4 regions of the Thermoanaerobacterium thermosulfurigenes genome follow, and region 1 is predicted to be linked to each of the others. Evidence: riboswitches for the same ligand, from Rfam matches in the RefSeq annotation. Region 1 holds a riboswitch; each other region holds the start of a gene.
What was found. A riboswitch is a leader RNA that binds a small molecule or an ion and turns the genes downstream of it on or off. The one in region 1 is predicted to bind S-adenosylmethionine.
Positions count from the first base shown of each region.

Region 2: it holds a riboswitch for S-adenosylmethionine, as region 1 does, so the genes downstream of both, HNR52_RS06105 (methionine ABC transporter ATP-binding protein) here and HNR52_RS07255 (methylenetetrahydrofolate reductase) in region 1, are expected to answer to the same signal.
Region 3: it holds a riboswitch for S-adenosylmethionine, as region 1 does, so the genes downstream of both, HNR52_RS11275 (homocysteine synthase) here and HNR52_RS07255 (methylenetetrahydrofolate reductase) in region 1, are expected to answer to the same signal.
Region 4: it holds a riboswitch for S-adenosylmethionine, as region 1 does, so the genes downstream of both, metK (methionine adenosyltransferase) here and HNR52_RS07255 (methylenetetrahydrofolate reductase) in region 1, are expected to answer to the same signal.

Region 1 is NZ_JBPODR010000014.1:48,239-51,455, reverse strand. It holds gene HNR52_RS07260 (DUF362 domain-containing protein) at 1-920, opposite strand, end outside; SAM riboswitch class I at 1,070-1,164, shown strand; gene HNR52_RS07255 (methylenetetrahydrofolate reductase) at 1,219-2,121, shown strand; gene HNR52_RS07250 (homocysteine S-methyltransferase family protein) at 2,135-3,217, shown strand, end outside.
Region 2 is NZ_JBPODR010000011.1:51,706-54,922, forward strand. It holds gene HNR52_RS06100 (BglG family transcription antiterminator) at 1-1,153, opposite strand, end outside; SAM riboswitch class I at 1,367-1,467, shown strand; gene HNR52_RS06105 (methionine ABC transporter ATP-binding protein) at 1,545-2,567, shown strand; gene HNR52_RS06110 (methionine ABC transporter permease) at 2,554-3,217, shown strand, end outside.
Region 3 is NZ_JBPODR010000040.1:2,035-5,251, reverse strand. It holds gene polX (DNA polymerase/3'-5' exonuclease PolX) at 54-1,760, shown strand; SAM riboswitch class I at 1,835-1,937, shown strand; gene HNR52_RS11275 (homocysteine synthase) at 2,067-3,217, shown strand, end outside.
Region 4 is NZ_JBPODR010000018.1:26,775-29,991, forward strand. It holds gene HNR52_RS08210 (peroxiredoxin) at 1-477, shown strand, start outside; gene HNR52_RS08215 (rubrerythrin family protein) at 497-1,000, shown strand; SAM riboswitch class I at 1,129-1,230, shown strand; gene metK (methionine adenosyltransferase) at 1,305-2,492, shown strand; gene HNR52_RS08225 (HD-GYP domain-containing protein) at 2,606-3,205, opposite strand.

The sequences.
Region 1 (3,217 bases):
CCTGGCACCATCTGCTTTATTCCGCTTGAATCTAGGGCGATGCCATAGCCATATGCCAGCGTAGAGAAATTCAGTTCGGCTTGTTGTAATGGTATGCCTTTAATAGTGACGTTTTTAAGCTCACCCGTACCTACACCTCTTTTAGCACATTGAAACAAGTAGTTGACGCCTTGAGGCATAAGTCCGAACATTCTGGCACCTACTGTATCTGTTGCTACAGGATCTGTTCCTGCTATTATCATGTTTGCATTGATAGGCTTTCCTTCTGATGGCCCTGTGCCTATCATCGCTTCTTGACCGCTTAATATTGTAAGATCTATAGATATTTTTTCAGCCATGGCCCTTATGAAATTGTGAAGGTCATCGTGTATGCCTAAATTTTTTTTGGGAAATCCATGTATTTCTGCGGGAGGCCAGCTTAAAGCTATGTTTTTGATTCCAAGCGATACTGTAGCTTCTTCATGCATTTTCATTTGAGTGAATGAAATTAGTACATCCATTTTTTCATAAAGTTCATTTACTTTTGTGGATTTTAAAAGACAGTCGTCCAGCAGCAATTCTACGTAAGGGCCATAATTTAAATCTACAAATTCGATGCCTTCTTCTGAAATGACTTTATCAAATCTATTATCAGATAAAACTTTAGGTGTAGGATCTCCACCAGAGCCAGCGGCAATAACAATCCTGCCAGGATTTTTGGATTTTACGTATCTTATAAGGGCTCTCAATGTATCTGGTCCTACTATCGTACCGCTTTGAGGAGGCTTGCTTTTAACGAAATTTGGCGTTATTACAACGGTATTACCCGTTTCGATTAGATTTTGCAAAGGTAATAAGTTTAAAGCGGTATTTAAGTTTTGTATCTCATCAAGGCCAGATGCTATTGCTACTACTGGTTCTACAATTTTTCTGTACCTCATAAAATCACCTCATATATATGATTTGCATTTTATCAAAAATTAAAATATCTAAGCAAAAAGCCTAAGTAATTTTAACATTTCAACAAATATTTCATTGACAATTGTACCAGAGGACGGTATCATATAATTTAATAAATTAATATAGTAAACTCTTATCAAGAGTAGCGGAGGGACTGGCCCTATGAAGCTCGGCAACCGGATATCACGGTGCCAATTCCAGCAGCATATCGCTGAAAGATGGGAGCAAAAATATCTCTTCTTTTGGCGAAGAGTTTTTTTATTTTAAGGAGGGGTCGTTTTGCAAAATTCTGAAAATTTGTGTCAAAAGCTTAAAAATAAGCAATTTGTCATAACTGTGGAGATATCGACGCCAAAAGGAGCTGATATTTCAAATTCTATTGAAGAAGCGAAAAAATTATATGGAATAGCAGATGCTTTAAATATAACTGATTGTCCTATGGCAAATATGAGAATGAGCCCTATTGCATTGGCGCATCTTTTGCAAAATCATCTAAACATAGAAACCATATTTCACTTAACATGTAGGGACAGAAATCTTATTGGTCTTCAGGCAGAGCTTTTGGGTGCATATGCTCTTGGAGTTAGAAATATCCTTGCCCTTACAGGAGACGATCCAAAGCGAGGTGATGTGCCACAGGCAACAGGCGTGTACGACGTAGATTCTGTAGGTCTTGTGAAGATAGCAAAGTCCCTAAATGATGGATTTGATTACAGTGGAAATAAATTAGAATCATCTACAAATTTCTGCATAGGAACAACAGCAAATCCAAATGATTTAAGACCTGAATCAATAGAAAAATTAAAGACGAAAATAGAAAGTGGAGCATCTTTCATACAGACTCAGCCTGTTTATGATGATGAGATTTTATACAGATTTCTTGATGCTGTAGAGCAATTTGATATTCCAATTTTAGTAGGGGTACTACCCCTTAAAAGCTATAAGATGGCTTTAAACTTGAACGAAAAGGTGCCTGGCATCGAGATACCTGAAAAAATAATAGACAGGTTAAAAGACGGTGAAAAAGGTGAAGGGATAAAAATTGCAATAGAATTTATAAACAAGATAAAAGATAAAGTGGGTGGTGTTCATATCATGCCACTTGGCAAGACAGATATAGTTGTTGACATTGTAAATGGCGTAAAAAACATAAGACAAAATGATATAGAAGAAGTATTGTAGTCATCATAAGGAGATGTTGCAATTGGATATTTTTAAGAATTTAAAGAATAGCATAATCGTCTTTGACGGAGCAATGGGCACTATGCTTCAGAAAAAAGGACTTAAAACAGGAGAATGCCCAGAGTATTACAATCTTTCATATCCGGATATAGTATATGAAATCCACAAATCGTATATAGATGCAGGGGCAGATGTTATTGAGACAAATACATTTGGTGCCAATAGAATAAAATTAAGATCCTACAATCTTTCGGATAAATTGCCTGAAATAGTCAAAAGTGCAGTGCAGATAGCCAGAAAAGCTGCTGGTGATAAAGCTGTTGCTCTTTCTATGGGACCTATTGGCGAACTGATGGAGCCTTTTGGCAAGCTGACATTTGACGAGGCTTATAATGCTTTTGCAGAGGTTGCTGTAGAAGGGGAAAAAGCCGGTGTCGATTTGGCGCTTATTGAGACTATGTCAGATATATTAGAAGCGAAGGCGGCTATTCTCGCTGTAAAGGAAAATACTAATTTAAAGGTAATTTGTACCATGACGTTTCAAGAAGATGGAAGGACGCTTATGGGGACAGACCCTGTTACAGCAGTAGTAAGTCTTCAAGGGCTTGGCCTTGATGCCATAGGTGTCAATTGCTCTACGGGACCTGACATGATGGCAGACATAGTGAAGAAGATGGCTGAAGTTTCAAGGATACCAATTTTGGCGCAGCCAAATGCAGGAATGCCTCATTTAGAGGATGGATTGACTCTTTACGACATTACGAAAGAGAAATTTGCCGTCGAGACAAAAAAGCTTTTAGAATGCGGAGCATCTATTGTTGGTGGTTGTTGTGGGACAACTCCAGATTTTATTAAGCTTTTGAAAGCTGAGATACATGACACAGAGAAAAAAACTGCCGTGAAAGAATACACAGCAGTTTCATCAAATACAAAGACTGTTTTCATAGGCAGCGATTATCCTGTGTGTGTAATCGGCGAAAGGATAAATCCTACAGGAAAGAAGAAATTAAGTGCAGCTATCAAAGAAGGCAATTTTAATATTATCTACGACGAAGCTGTATCGCAGGAAAAGCTTGGGGCAAGCGTACTTGACGTG
Region 2 (3,217 bases), on a different contig from region 1:
TGTCTTTAATCACATTTGCAATAGATATACATTTTTCAAATAAACTGCTGTACCGTTCTTTAATGTCATTTATAAGCGGGTTTCTAATCGCAAGACCCATGCGAAGTCTAAAGATAGTAGGCCTTAGGTGCGTCTTTAAACCGCTTAAAAGCATCATATCATCTTTGAAGTCAGTGCCAAATTCATCTTCTGCAACGCTGATCATTTCCTGCAGTATTTCATTTAGCAGCTCGTCATTTACGTCTTCGGTATTTGCCCTGTACCTTGCTCCTTGTAGATGAATCGTTATATAACCGATTTCATCTTCCGGAATAGAAATGTCGAATTCTTCTTCCAAAAACCTGGCAAGCATTTCTGCAAATTCGAACTCATCCGACTTTTTAAGCTCATAAAGGCTTTCATTACCTATTTTTATCTTTTCGCCTTCTTTTATTCTTTTTAGCGCCAATGCCAGATGCACTGTAAGCCCCATGTACGAGCTTTCTGCTAATTCGTAATTAAGGGATTTCTCCAATTTTTGTATAGCCTTCTCTATCTTTAAAACCGTATCATAGTCTATAAGCCTAAGCAGCCTGTCATTTATGTCTTCACTAAGTTTGTTTATATTATTGTACCCCTTATTTAAAAACTCAATTAGGTCTTTTGTCTCTACATTGTCATACAAAAAATTTATAATAGCCCTTCTTATATTGTTTTCATCGCCTTTTACGTATATGCCAACACCAGGCTTAGTTACAATTGTAACATTTTGCTTGTTTAGCCATTTATCGATCTCTTTAATGTCATAGCTTATTGTTGCCGTAGTCACATTGTATTCTTTAGCGAAGTACTCAAGTTTTACAGGTTCTTTCATCTGCAAAAGCTCAGACAGTATCAGCTTTCGCCTTTTATCAGCATCAATGCTTGGCCTATAACCTATTACATCGAATTTGAATTTTTCGATATCATTATCAGTTCCTTCTAAGACTAATGCTCCATCGTCATTTTTAAGCCTCAAATTGTATTCTTTTATATACTCATTTATCGCATTTATTTCCCTGTAAACAGTCCTTTTGCTTAACTTGTACAAAATGACGATATCGTCCAAACTGGAAACTTCTTTTGAAAGAACCTTTTTGAAGATTTCTAATTGGCGCCTACTTAACTCTTTCATAGATATTTGTCCTTTCATCTATGACAAATTATTAATAAGTTAACTTATCTTTCATCTTAATTATAATCAATTTATTGATTAAATCAACACAAACTTGTGAACACGCTGTCAGATTTATTATGACAAAAATTTAATATTGCCGCATGAAAATTTTGCTTGACTTTTCAACATCCATCCTATATAATCATTTTAACAACTAAAAACGAAATTATTCTCTTATCTAGAGAGGTGGAGGGACTGGCCCGATGAAACCCGGCAACCGGCACGTATGTGCAATGGTGCCAATTCCTGCAGCGATTGCTGAGAGATGAGAGAGGACAAAACCTCTTTCATTGGAGGTTTTTTTTTATTGCTTTTTTAAATTAAATTTGCGAAAAGAAGGTGAAATGATTTGATCGAAATAAAAAACTTAAGCAAAGTTTACAACACAAACGGAAAAGATGTAGTAGCTTTAAAGGACATCAACTTAACTATAAGCGATGGTAAAATTTATGGCATAATGGGTCTAAGCGGTGCCGGGAAATCATCATTGATAAGGTGCATCAACATGTTGGAAAAACCTACATCTGGCAGCATACTGATAAACGGCGTAGAAATGACAAAGTTAAAGCCAAAAGAACTAAGAAATATGAGAAAAAAGATTGGCATGATATTTCAGCATTTCAATCTTTTGATGAACTCTACAGTGTATGAGAACATAGCATTTCCTCTTAAGATCTCGAAAGTCAGCGATTCTGCCATAAAAAAACGCGTTGATGAATTGCTGGATGTGGTAGATTTAAAAGATAAAAAGTACGCATACCCTGCACAGCTATCTGGCGGGCAAAAACAACGGGTAGGAATCGCAAGAGCTTTAGCAAACAATCCAGACATAATTCTATCTGATGAAGCCACATCCGCTTTAGACCCTACAACGACAGAATCCATCTTAAATCTTTTAAAGGACATAAACAAGCAATACGGAATTACAATCGTGGTAATAACGCACGAAATGTCTGTCATAAGAAATCTGTGCGACAAAGTGGCAGTTTTGGAAGACGGCAGAATAATCGAGGAAGGAAATGTAATAGACATCTTTTCAAACCCTTCAACAGAAACATCTAAAAGATTTTTAAAAGATATGATAGCTGAACTTCCACCAGACATATTGCTTGATGACGATAACCCAAACGAGGAAGTCTTAAGATTATCGTTTTTTGGCAGCAGCAGCAACCAACCTGTCATATCTCACATGATAAAAAATTTCGATGTTGAAGTGAATATCATTTCAGGAAATATCGAAAGGGTGCAAAACTCACAAATAGGAAATCTCCTAATAAAAATAAGCGGTGGACAAAATTCTATAAAAGATGCGATAAAATTTTTAGAAAATAATGGTCTTAGAATAGAGGTGCTTAAAAATGGTGTCATCTAATACATTGCAGTATCTGTTAAACTTGTGGCAACTTATGGAGGAGCCTCTTTGGGAATCTTTGTACATGGTATTTTTCTCAACACTTTTCTCAGTAATCATAGGACTGCCTCTCGGCATAATACTCGTCATAACAGATAAAGGACATATAAAGGAAAACCTAAAGTTAAATCAGATATTAGGTACTGTAATTAATGTCATGAGGTCAGTGCCGTTCATAATCCTCATAATCGCAATCTTCCCATTGGCAAGGCTTATTGTTGGCACAACTATAGGGCCTACTGCTGCTATTGTACCATTGTCAGTTGCTGCAGCTCCATTTGTTGCAAGAGTCATAGAATCATCTCTTAAAGAAGTAGACTGGGGTGTCATTGAAGCATCTATATCTGTCGGTGCATCAATACCACAGATAATATTTAAAGTCATGATTCCAGAATCATTGCCATCACTTATATTGGGAATAACTCTTACGGTTATAAATATTTTAGGGTATTCTGCTATGGCAGGTGCTATTGGAGGAGGTGGTTTAGGAGATCTGGCTATAAGATATGGCTACCAAAGGTTTCAGACAGATGTGCTTATAGCTACAATCATAGTCTTAATAATCTTTGTAGAAATTGTACAAAGAATTGGAAATTATCTTGCAAAAAAAG
Region 3 (3,217 bases), on a different contig from region 1:
TATTAAGAATACATCGGCAATTATTTAGATTAAATTAAAGAGATGTGATGAGTATGGATAAGAAAACTGTTACCGATATACTTAATGAAATAGGGCTTTTATTAGAATTAAAAGGTGAAAATCCTTTTAAGTCGAGAGCGTATTATAATGCTGCCCGTACAATAGAAGTTCTTGACGACGATATTGAGAAATTAATAAAAGAAGATAGATTAAAAGATGTGAAGGGTATAGGTGATGCGCTTAATAAAAAGCTTACAGAGCTTATTACTACAGGCAGACTTGAATACTATGAAAATCTTAAAGCATCGATACCTGAAGGCTTAATTGAGATGTTGAAAATACCAGGTCTTGGACCTAAAAAGATAAAAACATTGTATGACAAATTGGATATAAAGACGGTTGGTGAATTGGAATATGCCTGTATTGAAAATAGACTTGTTGAATTACCTGGATTTGGTGAAAAAACACAGAAAAAAATCCTTGAAGGTATACAATTTATAAAACAGTTTAGTGGTAAGCATCTATTTATGGATGCATATTTAGAGGCCACATCATTAAAACAATATCTTGTTGATAGTGGATTGACAATAAGATGCGAGATTGCGGGAAGTTTAAGGCGAAGAAAAGAAACGGTGAAAGACATAGATATTCTTGCTACGTGTGACAATCCTGAGAAGCTAATGGACGTATTTACAAAATATGAAGGTATAAGGGATATTGTTGCCAAGGGAGAAACCAAGACTAGCGTAATATTGAAATCTGGCATAAATGTAGACTTAAGGGTTGTTAAAGATGAGGAATTTCCATATGCATTGCACCATTTTACCGGTAGCAAAGAGCACAATACAGCTATGAGGCATAGGGCAAAGCAAATGGGAATAAAAATGAATGAATATGGACTATTTAAAGATGATTTGCTTGTTAAATGCTATGATGAAGACGACATATTTAAAAGTTTAGCTCTTCAATATATTCCACCGGAACTTCGAGAGAATATGGGTGAAATTGAAGCAGCAGAAAAAGGATTACTTCCCATATTAATAGATGAAAAAGACATCAAAGGGGTTTTTCATGTACATACGATATACAGCGATGGTGCAAATACAATTTCTGAAATGGTGAATGCTGCACGAGATTGCGGTTATAAAATTATTGGTATTACAGATCACAGTAAATCTGCATTTTATGCAAATGGACTTAAAGAAGAAGATGTTTTAAGGCAATTGGATGAAATTGATGAATTGAATAACAAGTATAGTGATATAAAAATATTAAAAGGCATAGAATCTGATATATTAAAAGATGGTTCACTTGATTATGACGAAGATATATTGAGAAGACTTGACTTTGTCATCGCATCTGTTCATTCTAACTTTAAAATGACTAAAGACGACATGACAGAGAGAATAATAAAAGCTATAAAAAATAAATACACAAAAATCATTGGACATCTAACAGGGAGACTTCTCCTTGCAAGAGACGGTTATGACATTGACGTGTATAAAATTATAGATAGTGTTGCTGAATACGGGAAAATAATTGAAATAAATGGAAGTCCATACAGGCTTGATTTGGATTGGAGATATATAAAATATGCAAAAGAAAAAGGTGTAAAATTTGCAATTTGCCCAGATGCACATAGGATAGAAGGACTTGATGATATGAAATATGGCATCGGCATTGCACGTAAAGGTTGGCTTGAAGCGAAAGATGTGATAAATACGTATGAATATGACGAATTAAAGAAGGTTTTAAAATAAAATTCCAAGAAAACCTATTGACATTAATGATTTAAAGTGTTAATATAGTTTAAAATACAAATTGAATATGAAACCTCTTATCAAGAGTGGTGGAGGGACTGGCCCGATGAAACCCGGCAACCGGCATATATAATGCGTCTGGTGCCAAATCCTGCAGGGAAACCTGAGAGATGAGAGGAGCGGCGCAAACTTAGCCCTCTTCTACATCGAAGAGGGCTTTTAATATACCAAAATGAAAAGAGGTGCATTATAAGAATCAATTTAATTTGTTTATTTAAATTAAAATTATATAGAGGAGAGATTTAGATGAGTGAAGAAAGAAAATTAAAATTTGACACATTGCAGGTGCATGCGGGGCAAGAACCAGATCCAACTACAGGTGCAGTGGCAGTGCCAATTTATCAAACATCGTCATATATATTTAAAGATACTGAACATGCCGCTTCTTTATTTAGCCTTAAAGAACCAGGTAATATTTATACAAGAATTATGAATCCCACCAATGATGTATTTGAAAAGAGAATAGCAGCCTTAGAAGGTGGTGTTGGTGCTGTTGCGACAGCTTCTGGCTCTGCTGCTATAACATACTCGATTTTAAATATAGCAAGTGCAGGTGATGAAATAGTATCTGCCAGCACATTATACGGAGGAACATACAATCTTTTCGCTTTAACGTTGCCTAAACTTGGCATTAAAACGACATTTGTAGATCCAGATGATCCAGAAAATTTCAGAAAAGCAATAACAGACAAAACAAAGGCATTGTATATAGAGACGATAGGAAATCCCGGGATAAATATACCTGATTTTGAGGTTATAGCAAAAATAGCCCATGAGAATAAAATACCGCTAATTGTAGACAACACATTTGCAACGCCATATCTCTTCCGTCCGTTTGAATACGGGGCAGATATAGTAGTACATTCAGCGACAAAATTTATAGGAGGCCACGGAACATCAATAGGCGGAGTAATAGTAGATTCAGGAAAATTTGATTGGGCAGGAAGCGGAAGATTCCCTGAATTTGTAGAGCCAGATCCCAGCTATCATGGAATCAAATATGTTGAATCATTTGGACCTGCCGCATATATCACAAAACTGAGAGTACAGCTTTTAAGAGATACTGGTGCATCTTTAAGTCCATTCAATGCATTTTTATTTTTACAAGGATTAGAGACTTTGTCATTAAGAGTCCAAAGACATGTGGAAAATGCACAAAAAGTAGCAGAATTCTTAGCAAGCAATCCCAATGTGACGTGGGTAAACTATCCTGGACTTAAAGAAAACAAATACCATGAGCTTGCAAAGAAATACCTGCCGAAGGGTGCAGGAGCGATATTGACATTTGGAATAAAAGGTGGAATAAATGCTGGAATCAAATTCATAAACAGCCTTGAATTATTCTCATTGCTGGCCAATGTTGGTGACGCAAAGTCTTTGGTAATTCATCCAGCAAG
Region 4 (3,217 bases), on a different contig from region 1:
CCTGAATTTAAGTTAGAAAGCACAAAAGGTCAAATATCCTTAAGCGATTATAAAGGTAAATGGGTAGTACTTTTCTTTTATCCACTTGACTTTTCGTCAGTATGTTCAACAGAAATACCTGAGTTTAACAGGATGAAACCTGAATTTGACAAGCTCAATGCTGAGTTATTAGGTATTAACACAGATAGCGTTTACTCGCACAAGGCATGGATAGATAGTCTTGGTGGTGTTGATTTTCCGCTTTTATCTGATTACAACAAAGAAGTCACAAAGCAGTATGGAATACTTATTGAAGATGCTGGTATAGCATTGAGAGCTGCATTCATCATTAATCCTGAGGGAAATGTTGATTACGAAGTTGTACATGAGCCAGTAATCGGCAGAAATGTCGATGAAATATTGAGAGTGCTTAATGCACTTCAAACAGGTCATGCTTGCCCTGTAGGTTGGAAACCAGGGGACAAAGTATTAGATTAAAAAAGGAGGAGATTTTGAAATGAGAGAAATGACGACAAAAAATCTAAGCGATGCATACGCAGGTGAAAGCCAGGCTCACATGAGGTATCAAATTTTTGCTGATGTGGCTGAAAAGGAGGGTAAGCCAAACATAGCAAAGCTTTTTAGAGCTATATCTTACGCCGAATTAGTTCATGCTACAAATCACTACAAGACATTAGGCGAAGTGAAAGACACAGTAGCAAATCTTGACAAGGCAATAGCAGGTGAGACATTTGAAGTAGAAGAAATGTATCCAGCATATAAAGCTGTAGCAGATCTGCAGGAGGAGAAATCTGCAGATAAAAGCTTCAACTATGCTCTTGAAGCTGAGAAGTTACATGCTAAGATGTATACAGATGCAAAAGCAGCGGCACTTAAAAATGAAGACATAGCTATATCTAAAGTGTATATTTGCCCAGTTTGCGGGTATACGGCAATTGATACGGCTCCAGAAAAATGTCCAGTATGTGGAGCTCCAAGAGATAAGTTTGTTGTATTCTAAAAGGCATAAAACCCCTTCATTATCATATATTAACTTTAAAGTGCTTGATTGTCATCAAGCACTTTTTTAATTTTTAATTGACTTATTTGTTGTACTGTGATATTATATTTTAAGTTAAATAAGTGAAACTCTTATCAAGAGAGGTGGAGGGAGGAGCCCTATGAAGCCCGGCAACCTGTTTTACGACAAGGTGCTAATTCTCGCAGAAGTTCGCTTCTGAAAGATGAGGGTGGATGTGCCTCTTCTTTTGGAGAGGTTTTATTTTGTTTTAGGTCTTTTATGTGATTTAAAAAGGAGGATACGAATGAAAAAGTATTTTACTTCAGAATCAGTTACTGAAGGACATCCAGATAAAATTTGCGATCAGATATCTGATGCTATTGTAGATGAGATCCTAAAAAATGATCCTTATGCGAGGATAGCTTGTGAGACTGCTGTCACGACAGGTATGGTATTGGTAATGGGCGAAATATCCACAAAGTGCTACGTTGACATACCCAAAATTGCAAGAAAGGTTATAGAAGAGATAGGGTATACGCGGGCAAAATACGGTTTTGATGCTGACACATGCTCTGTGCTTACATCAATAGATGAACAGTCTCCAGATATAGCATTGGGAGTTGATAAGGCTCTGGAAGTTAAAAAAGGCATCTCCCACGATGAGCTGGAAGAACAAGGCGCTGGAGACCAAGGTATGATGTTTGGATACGCATGTACAGAGACGCCTGAACTTATGCCTCTTCCAATATCATTAGCCCATAGACTTGCTCGCAGATTAGCAGAGGTAAGGAAAAATGGCACTTTAGATTATCTAAGACCTGATGGCAAGACACAGGTGACGATTGAGTACGTTGATGACGTACCAAAAAGAGTTGATTCAATCGTCGTATCTACACAACACTCGCCAGACGTTGATCATGATAAGATTGAAAATGATGTAAAAGAGTATGTAATAAAACCTATCGTTCCACCAGAGCTTATTGATGAAGATACGAAGATATATGTAAATCCGACAGGAAGATTCGTAGTTGGTGGACCGCAAGGGGACAGTGGCCTTACAGGAAGGAAGATAATAGTCGACACTTATGGTGGATATGCAAGACATGGCGGTGGTGCTTTTTCTGGCAAAGACCCGTCGAAAGTTGACAGATCTGCTGCGTACGCTGCACGGTATGTAGCGAAAAACATTGTAGCTGCTGGACTTGCTGAAAAGTGTGAAGTTCAATTGGCATATGCTATAGGCGTAGCTACACCATTAGAAGTCAATGTAGATACTTTTGGCACTGGAAAGATATCTGATGAAGAGATATCTGAAATAGTCAAAAAGGTATTTGATTTAAGACCTGCTGCTATCATAAAAGATCTTGATTTAAGAAGGCCTATTTATAGACAAGTTGCAGCGTATGGACATTTTGGCCGAACAGATCTTGACCTTACATGGGAGAGAACTGACAGAGCTGAAATATTGAAAAAACTTGCTTTTAATAAATAATAATTTTAAAGCCCGGAGGAAACTCCGGGCTTTGCGGCGTTTATGTATATTTATATTTATAGCCGCAGTTTTTATAAAAATTGTACGCTCCGCTACTTTTATTATAGCATAAATTAGATGGCTATTCCATTGCTTTCTCTATTTTTTCCAAAAACTTTTGCATTTGTTTTAATCACGTTTTCTAATGCTGAAACAAGCATCTGATTGTATTTTGCATCGCACTCTCTCAAATCACGTATTGCTTCAATAGTGTTTTTAGCTTTTCTATACTGTCTATCGTTTGTCATTGCGTCGAAAGAATCACACACTGCTACAATCTGTGCACCAAATGGAATGATTTTTAAACCATAAGGATAACCTGTCCCATCAAGCCTTTCATGATGATATAGCACAGTAGACGTCAAGTATACAAGTGGGGTCAAGGCTTCAAGTATATCGGCGCCGTATATGGGATGCAATTTCATGACGTCGTATTCTAATTCTGTAAGTTTGTCTGGTTTTGCAAGAATATTAATTGGAATCATCACTTTGCCTATATCATGCAGTAATGCACCCTTATATATTGCTATTTTTTCCTTCATGTTAAGTCGCATCATGTTCGCTACATTGTATGACAATTTTGCGACTCTTATGCTATGTTTGTACGTCTCGTAATGGTAATTCTTTAATGACATCAAAAGATGCGACATCAGTTTTTCTTCATCATAATTCATCTCATTTTTCCC